2 regions of the Eubacterium sp. AF15-50 genome follow, and region 2 is predicted to be linked to the other one. Evidence: predicted binding sites of a transcription regulator. Region 2 holds the regulator's gene; the other holds the start of a gene.
The links. Region 2 encodes Rex, which represses fermentation and respiration genes when NADH is low (regulators of the CRP and FNR family bind a similar motif). Its sites were predicted from a motif close to ATTGTTAANNNNTTAACAAT; they were not measured.
Positions count from the first base shown of each region.

Region 1: the regulator Rex is predicted to act here: its motif matches at 2,238-2,257, upstream of Q5O73_RS07160 (acetyl-CoA C-acetyltransferase).

Region 1 covers NZ_CAKVZL010000055.1:897-5,343, forward strand. Annotated here, with positions in the region: gene Q5O73_RS07155 (enoyl-CoA hydratase-related protein) at 11-802, opposite strand; gene Q5O73_RS07160 (acetyl-CoA C-acetyltransferase) at 886-2,070, opposite strand; gene Q5O73_RS07165 (transglutaminase family protein) at 2,349-4,447, opposite strand, start outside.
Region 2 covers NZ_CAKVZL010000020.1:524-4,970, forward strand. Annotated here, with positions in the region: partial or broken gene Q5O73_RS03930 (carbamate kinase) at 1-35, opposite strand, end outside; gene abc-f (ribosomal protection-like ABC-F family protein) at 126-2,039, opposite strand; gene Q5O73_RS03940 (redox-sensing transcriptional repressor Rex) at 2,248-2,886, shown strand; gene Q5O73_RS03945 (NAD(P)H-hydrate dehydratase) at 2,897-4,381, shown strand; gene alr (alanine racemase) at 4,396-4,447, shown strand, end outside.

The DNA of each region.
Region 1 (4,447 bases), on a different contig from region 2:
GTGGCTTATATTACATATTCTTAAATGGTACAACCTTTAATTTCTTTTCTTTATCCTTTTCAAGGAAGTTACCCATACCTGCCTTCTGATCTTCTGTCTCAAAGCAACTACCGAATAATTTTTCTTCAATAACGATTGCATCATCCATGTTTGCATCTAATCCATCATTAATTGCCTTCTTGCATGCTCTTACAGCAATAGGTGCGTTCTTTGCAATGCCTGCTGCCATTTTCTTTGCTGCATCCATAAGTTCTTCCTGTGGATATACTGCATTTACAAGACCGATTCTGTAAGCCTCATCAGCCTTAATGTTTCTTGCTGTATAAATCATCTGTTTAGCCATTCCAGGTCCAACGATTCTTGCAAGTCTCTGTGTTCCACCAAATCCCGGTGTAATTCCAAGACCTGTTTCAGGCTGTCCGAAAATAGCATTTTCAGAACAGATTCTAATATCACAACTCATTGATATTTCACATCCGCCACCTAAAGCGAATCCGTTTACTGCAGCAATAACAGGAACAGGTAATGTTTCAAGTTTTCTGAAAACATCATTTCCCTTCTTACCGAAAGCTTCGCCTTCAGCCTTTGTAAGTGTTGACATTTCTCCTATATCAGCGCCTGCAACAAATGACTTTTCTCCGGCACCTGTTAAAATCAATGCTCTTGTTTCATTAACATCAACTGCATCTAATGTAGCGTTTAATTCATCAAGGACCTGGCTGTTTAATGCGTTTAATGCCTTTGGGCGGTTGATGGTAATAACTCCAACAAATCCTTCCTGTTCATAAGTAATAAATTCCATATCACTTCTCCTTTAAATTACCTTATTAAAAAACACATGAAAAGCTGGTAGTAAAATCTGCTACCAGCTTTTTATATATTTAATTAGTCTCTTTCAACGATTGTTGAGCAGCCCATTCCGCCACCGATACATAATGTAGCAAGACCCTTCTTAGCGTCTCTCTTCTGCATCTCGTGAAGTAATGTAACAAGTATTCTACAACCTGAAGCTCCAACAGGATGTCCAAGTGCAATAGCTCCACCGTTTACGTTAACCTTGCTCATATCAAATCCAAGGTCTCTTGCAACTGCAACTGACTGTGCTGCAAAAGCTTCGTTAGCTTCGATTAAATCCATATCGTCAACTGTTAAGCCTGTCTTTTCCATAACTTTTCTTGTTGAAGCAACAGGTCCAACACCCATGATTGAAGGATCAACTCCGCCAAGTGCTCCGCCAACAAATGTAGCCATAGGTGTAACGCCTAATTCCTTAGCCTTTTCTTCGCTCATAACTACTACTGCAGCTGCTCCATCATTAATACCTGAAGCATTACCTGCTGTAACAACACCATCAGGCTTTCCTGAACAGCATCTTAATTTACCAAGTGATTCAGCAGTTGTTCCTGCTCTTGGTCCTTCATCTGTATCTACAACGATATCGCCCTTTCTGTTCTTAACAACAACTGGAACGATTTCATCCTTAAACTTACCTTCAGCCATAGCCTTTTCACATTTCTGCTGTGAGTTAGCTGAGAATGCATCTAATTCTTCTCTTGTGATTCCCCACTGTTCAGCTACGTTTTCAGCTGTAATCATCATATGATAATTGTTGAAAGCATCTGTTAATGCATCATTTACCATTGTGTCAACAAGTGTTCCGTTGTTCATTCTGTAACCAAATCTTGCTTTTGGAAGTGCAAAAGGTGCCATTGACATATTCTCCATACCACCTGCAACAACGATATCAGCATCTCCTGCCTTAATCATCTGAGCTGCCATATTTACACAGTTAAGACCTGAACCACAAACAACGTTTACTGTAACTGCCGGTGTTTCAATAGGAAGTCCTGCCTTAATTGAAGCCTGACGTGCTACGTTCTGTCCAAGACCTGCCTGGATAACGCATCCCATATATACGTGATCAACTGCTTCCTTAGGAACGCCTGCTCTCTTAAGAGCTTCCTCAATAACGATAGATCCTAAAACCGGTGCCGGAGTTGTGCTTAATGCTCCGCCCATTTTTCCGATTGCTGTACGGCATGCGCCTGCAATAACTACTTTCTTTGACATAATATAATCCTCCATAAAAATTTAATTTAATATAATAAATTACATCAATTTTAAAAATTACTCACACTCTTAAATAATATCATCAATTGAATTTAACCGCAATAAACATTTAAAATAACTCTGTTAATGTTTTGTGAAAAATATGTAACATATCTGATATTTCCAAGATTGTTATAATTTTAACAAATTCTATTTCCTTTGTCTAGTATCTTCAATAAAAAAAATGGCGAATTAACGCCATTTTTTCACTAAAACCAGTTAAGTTTTATTATTTTTAATTACATTGCCTTTATGAATTTAAAAATAAACTTTTTAACGCCCTTTAAACTCTTTAACATATCGTTTCTAAATTTACGATAAAGCATGTACATTTTCCTCTTGTCCTCATCTGTAGCCCTGTCATTTGAAAACGCTGCTATAAGGGTTATGTCATATATCCATCGCCATTCTTCTTCTGAGAGCTGTGGAAACTGTTTTATCATTTTCTCTATTGCTTCTGTGGAATTGCCCTTATTTAAACCTGCTCCGAAGAAATTGCATATATTACAGATTTCCTTATAAGTGCTGCATATACTGTTTTTCCCTTTTATTTTCCGTATTTTACTGACTCTCTTAATTCTATGAGGCAAAACAAAAATAATGAATCCCGCCACCACACATATTATAAGTATGAAAGTTACTTTTAACACCTTTATTACAGGCTTTAAACTTACATTTTCACTGTGAGATGTATTCTTATGACTTTCACTGTTTACAGTTGCCTTTGTGTTATCCGCCGAAGCCGTTGTACTTTCATTTGCGTGGGTTGTAGTTACCGCTGCAACTGTAGTTGCTTCCTGCTTTGTAGTATTGTTTTCCTGTTTTGATATTCTCGACGTGCTGTATCCCGGTGTATGTTCCCTTACCTGCCAGCCTTTAATATCATTAAATACCTCACACCATGCATGAGCCCCTTCATCAGTAACCGTAGCTGCAAATGTACCGTCATTTTGTTTGGTAAAACTTGAGGGGTCAATAACGTATCCCTCCACATACCTTGCCGGTACGTCCTTCATTCTGTAAATCAACGTTGCCGCCGATGCAAAATGCACGCAAAATCCCGTTTTCCTGTTAAAAAGAAAATCCTCCACGAAATCCCTGCCATCTGTTGTTTTTCCCGGTGCTTTACTATATTGTAAATCACTAAACCATTCATTAATTGCCGTGGCAACACCTACTTCGTAATTACTGTCAATTTGATTACATCTATGTTTTAATTCATCAAGCCCCTTAGGTTTTCCGATATATCTTACTTTTGTAAATTCACTATATTTGTGCCAATAGGAAGATACATTGCTTAAATAGTCAAAATTATTACTTAAATCATTTCCATCGAAATATAAATATATATGTTGTTTTTTTCCATCACCTAAGGCACAGGTATCATAATCAGCACTTTCATCCTTTACTTCGGAAAAATACGGTGAATATCCATATTTGCCGGATGCCCCTAAAACATCAATAGTCATTTTCTGTTTTGCCAGGGATGTATAAGTTGAAAACTTATTATAGGGTTCATTTATTAACTTTTTAAACTGACTTTGTGTGTTATAAAATTCTTTTATATCCTTTACGGTATCTTTATCGGCACCTGTCCATTCCTTCCCGTTATAATCTATTCCTACAAAAGCTCTTAAATACACCGTTTTTGTAGGCTTCTTTGTAACCGTAACCTTTAATACCTTCTTCCCGGTAGCCCTGAATTCATTAATATTTTCTAACTTTCCTTTTCCAATTCCTGCTTTGGCATAGTTTCCGCTGCCTTCAAAAATGGAACTTAAGAAATCTCCCGGATTAATTTTATCAAAGTTCTTAATAGCCTCCGCTGTTTTCTTATAACTGTCCATTTTTTTATACTTTTCCAACCTAGGTGAAATATTAAAAGCCAGAACCGACACCATCAGTAACACTGCCATGGTTGCTACAGCAGTGGTAATTACATTTTTTTCTCCCTGTTGACGGTATATTGTAAAATAAAATACTGCTGCAAAAATAAGTTCTAATGTACTCGAAACTGAAGGCAGATAACCTACTGCCGAATCTAAAATCACAGGTGCTAATACCAGTAGTAAAGCCACATACCGACAATTTTTTCCTATGATGATACTGTATAAAATAACTGCTATTAATAATTCCACCAATAGCAATATCACCACATTGTAAAGATAAGATGACTTATACTTTAAGCCTACATAATTGGTCTCATAGTAAAAATTCCAAAGTTTCAGAATTTTGTTTATATAAATTCCACTTCCTGCCCTGAAAAAATACAATCCACAAAGATACAAAACACCTATTATCACCATAGCTTTTCTGCTTTTTATCATCAGCATAAATA
Region 2 (4,447 bases):
CTTCCAAGAGCGACTACAACTTTTCTATTCTCCATAATGATAGTCTCCTTAAATGTAAAATGATATATCTAGTATAGAATAAAACAGCCTAAAATACAATAAATAACCTTGATAAAATCAAATAATTAAAGCTGGTCTGACAACTCTTCCCACTGTAACATTAAATCATCAAGCTTCTTACTGATATCGTTTTGTTCCTTACTGATTTCGTTTAATTTAGCTGAATTGGTAGATACGGAAGGATCCTCAAGCATTTCATCTAATTCATTTAATCTGTCTTCATATTTTTTTATTTTCTCTTCAACTTTAGAAATGTCATTTTTCAATTTTCTAATCCTTGCGGCTTCAGCCTTCCTTTCTAAATAATCAAGTTTATTATCTGAAACAGTTTTTGCTTCCTTTTCCTTGACAATTTCCGGGGCGAAGGTAGCAGTAAGCTGTTCTTTTTTTTCTTCATAGTAATCGTAATTACCAAGGTAATTAATTAATTTGGTATGAGTTAGTTCCAAAATACGGCTTGCAGTACGGTTAATAAAATAACGGTCATGGGACACATAAAATACTGTACCGGTGTAGCTGTTTATGGCATTTTCCAAAATCTCCTTTGAAGTCATATCCAGGTGGTTGGTAGGTTCATCCAAAATAATTAAGTTAGCCTCTGAAAGCATAAGCTTTGCCAGAGATAAACGACCTTTTTCACCACCGCTTAAATCGGAAACTAATTTAAAAACGTCATCACCCGTAAACATAAATGCAGCTAAGGTGTTTCTGATTTTGGTATTAGTCATATCAGGATAGGCATCTGCAATTTCCTCAAACAGTGTATTGCTGTCAGTAAGGTTATGCTGTTCCTGGTCATAATAACCGATATGCACGTTAGTACCTAACTTTACCATACCGCTATCGGCAGAAATAATATTATTGATGATTTTTAATATAGTGGTTTTACCTGTACCGTTATCACCAATTAAGGCAACATGCTCGCCACGTTTGATTTCAAAATTAATATCCTTAAAAAGCAGTGTGTTGTATGACTTAGAAAGGTTTTGAACAGTTAAAACGTCATTTCCACTTACACAGTCAGGTTCAAGGGTAATATTCATGGCAGCATTTAATTCTTCGGGCTTATCCACTAATTCAATCTTATCTAAAGCCTTCTCACGGCTTTCAGCACGTTTGTAAAACTTTTCCTGTTTATAAGAGCGAAGTTTGGCAATAACTTCTTCCTGATGTTTAATTTCACTTTGCTGTTTAAGGTAAAGATTAAGCTGCACCTCTCTAAGCTGTTTTTTCTTTTCAGCAAAGGCGGAGTAATTGCCGTCATAAATATGACACTTATGATTTTCAATTTCAATGACCTTAGTTACGATTCTGTCAAGAAAATATCTGTCATGGGCTATAATAAGTACCGCACCTTTATAGTTTAAAAGATAATTTTCCAGCCATTTAATGGAATTTAAATCCAAATGGTTAGTAGGTTCGTCTAACATTATAATGTCAGGCTTTCCTAAAAGGAGTTTACAAAGGGCAACTCTGGTTTTCTGCCCTCCAGATAATTTTCCCACTTCTTTATTAAAATCATCAGAAGTAAATCCTAAACCTTTAATGACACCTTCAATTTCACTTTTGTATGAATAACCATCTAACATTTGAAAGCGATGTTCAAGATTAGTATAGTCTTCAATAAGTTTTTGAAGGGCAGAACCTGACAGGTTAGCCATCTCCCTTTCATATCCCATAAGGCGCTGTTCCATGTTAATTATGTCCTGCTTAACGGATTTTACTTCTTCATATATGGAATTAGTGGAGCTTAAATCCTGATACTGGGCAAGATAACCGATGGTTTTATCCTTGCCAATGGTAACATTTCCATTATCAGCGCTAAGTTCCCCTATTAGAATTTTCATTATGGTTGACTTGCCGGCACCGTTATTTCCCACAATGGCTGCTTTTTCATTATCATTAATAAAGAAAGAACAGTCATCTAAAATAGTGTCAACACCATAAGATTTTGATATATGATTACATGATAATATCATTTGTTTTCTCCTGTAAAAGTAAATTTTCCTGGAAAACAGTTTACCATAAATAAGCATATTTTTAAACTATATGTTTATAAATCCCATTAACTTTAATATAGGCTGAAATTATGAGAAAATCCCAAAAATAAAAGAATGATAAATATTTGACAATGTTTCCCTATGTACTTATAATTAAACATTAGAGAAAAAAGAATGAGGAGTTAGCATGAATAAAATATCAAAAGCAGTTGTTTCAAGGCTGCCTCGTTATTATAGATATTTAGATGAACTAAGACAGGAAAATATTGAGCGTATATCTTCAAAAGAGTTAAGTAAAAGAATGAATGTTACAGCATCCCAGATAAGACAGGATTTAAACAATTTTGGCGGATTCGGACAGCAGGGATACGGCTATAATGTTCAGTATTTATATGAAGAAATCGGAAAGCTTTTAGGGCTTAACGTAACACATAAAATGGTTATCGTAGGTGCAGGAAATTTAGGTCAGGCAATTGCCAATTATGGCAATTTCAGAAACAGGGGATTTGAGATTACTGCGTTATTTGATAAGAATCCTGAACTGATAGGTAAAGACACAGCAGGCGGTAAGGTTTTGGACATTAGATACTTATATGATTATGTTAAGGAAAATAGTGTGGAAATTGTGGCACTTACATTACCTAAGGAACCGGCACAGAAAATAGCTGAGAAACTGGTAGAGTGTGGCATAAAGGCATTTTGGAATTTTGCCCATACGGATCTAGGAGTTTCGGGAGACATTATTGTTGAAAATGTCCATCTGTCAGAGAGTCTTATGAAGCTTACATATAGAATTTCAGAAAAAAACAATAGTTTAAACAAATAGGAGCATACTCATGGAGAATATCGTTAAAGGCACGGATATGAAGAAAATAGACAGCTATACGATAAATGAGATTGGAATACCATCATTGGTTTTGATGGAAAGAGCAGCAAAAAGTGTAGCTGATTTAATTGACAAAAATGAAAGAAAACAAAAAAATAATATAACAATACAGGTTATTGCAGGCATTGGTAACAATGGGGCAGATGGTGTTGCTATAGGCAGGATGTTGTATCTTTTAGGATATAACATCTGTATTTTTGTTATGGGAGATAAGGAAAAGGCAACAGAGGAATTTAAAACCCAGTTAAGTATTGTGGAAAAAATAGGAGTTCCTGTGGTATCTAGTGTTATAGATGCCGATGTGGTAGTTGATGCTTTATTTGGAATAGGTTTATCAAGGGACGTTACAGGTACATACGAACAGCTTATTTCGGAAATAAATAAAATGAAAAATATTATTTATGCCGTTGATATTCCATCAGGAATCAACGGAGATACCGGTGAAGTTATGGGATGTGCCATAAAAGCCAATTATACTGTAACTTTCGGTTGTCACAAAATAGGCACGGTATTATATCCGGGAGCTGATTACTGCGGACAGGTAGAGGTGTCAGACATTGGTTATCCGGTACAGTCTTACAATGAGGCTTCGGAAATATTAGAATATGCCGGTGTGGATGATTTGAAAATGATTCCAAAGAGAGCTAATTATTCTAATAAAGGAACATTTGGAAAAATCCTGATAGTGGCAGGCAGCAGGGATATTTCAGGAGCCGCTGTTTTGTGTGCTAAGGCTGCCTTTAGGGCAGGAGCAGGACTTGTAAGAATTTTTACCCACGAAAATAACAGGGATATTATTGCAAAATTAATTCCTGAGGCTATGATTAATACATACAACACAGAAAAATTTGACAAAAAAGCCTTTGAAGCATGTTTAAACTGGTGTGACGTTGTGGCTGTGGGGCCGGGAATAGGAATAGGAACCATACAGCAGATGATTGTGGAGCAGGTAATTGAGTCAAAAATCCCGGCAGTTATTGATGCTGACGGAATAAACAATATTGCTGCAGATGAAAGGGTTAAAAAGAACTTTCATAAGAAATTAATTTTAACTCCTCATTTAGGAGAAATGAGCAGACTTATAAATAAACCTGTTAAGGAAATTGCAGAAAACCTTATTTATTATGCCAAAGAGCTTAATTACAGGTACGGTGCCAATGTGGTTTTAAAGGATGCAAGAACCGTTATTGCAACTGACGGACAGATTTACATTAATCTTTCGGGAAATAATGGAATGGCAACGGCAGGAAGCGGTGATGCCCTTACAGGTATAATATCAGCCCTCATAGGTATAGGCTGTGATTTTGAAAAGGCAGCGGTAATGGGACCTTACGTTCACGGATTAGCAGGTGATATGGCAGCCCATAAAGTATCAAAAACAGGTCTTATGGCTACAGATATTATTGAAGAAATAAAAAGTGTAATTACAGATTAACAGGAAGTGAAATTATGGAAATTGACAAGTATTTTAGAGGTTATGCAACAGTTGACTTAGATATGA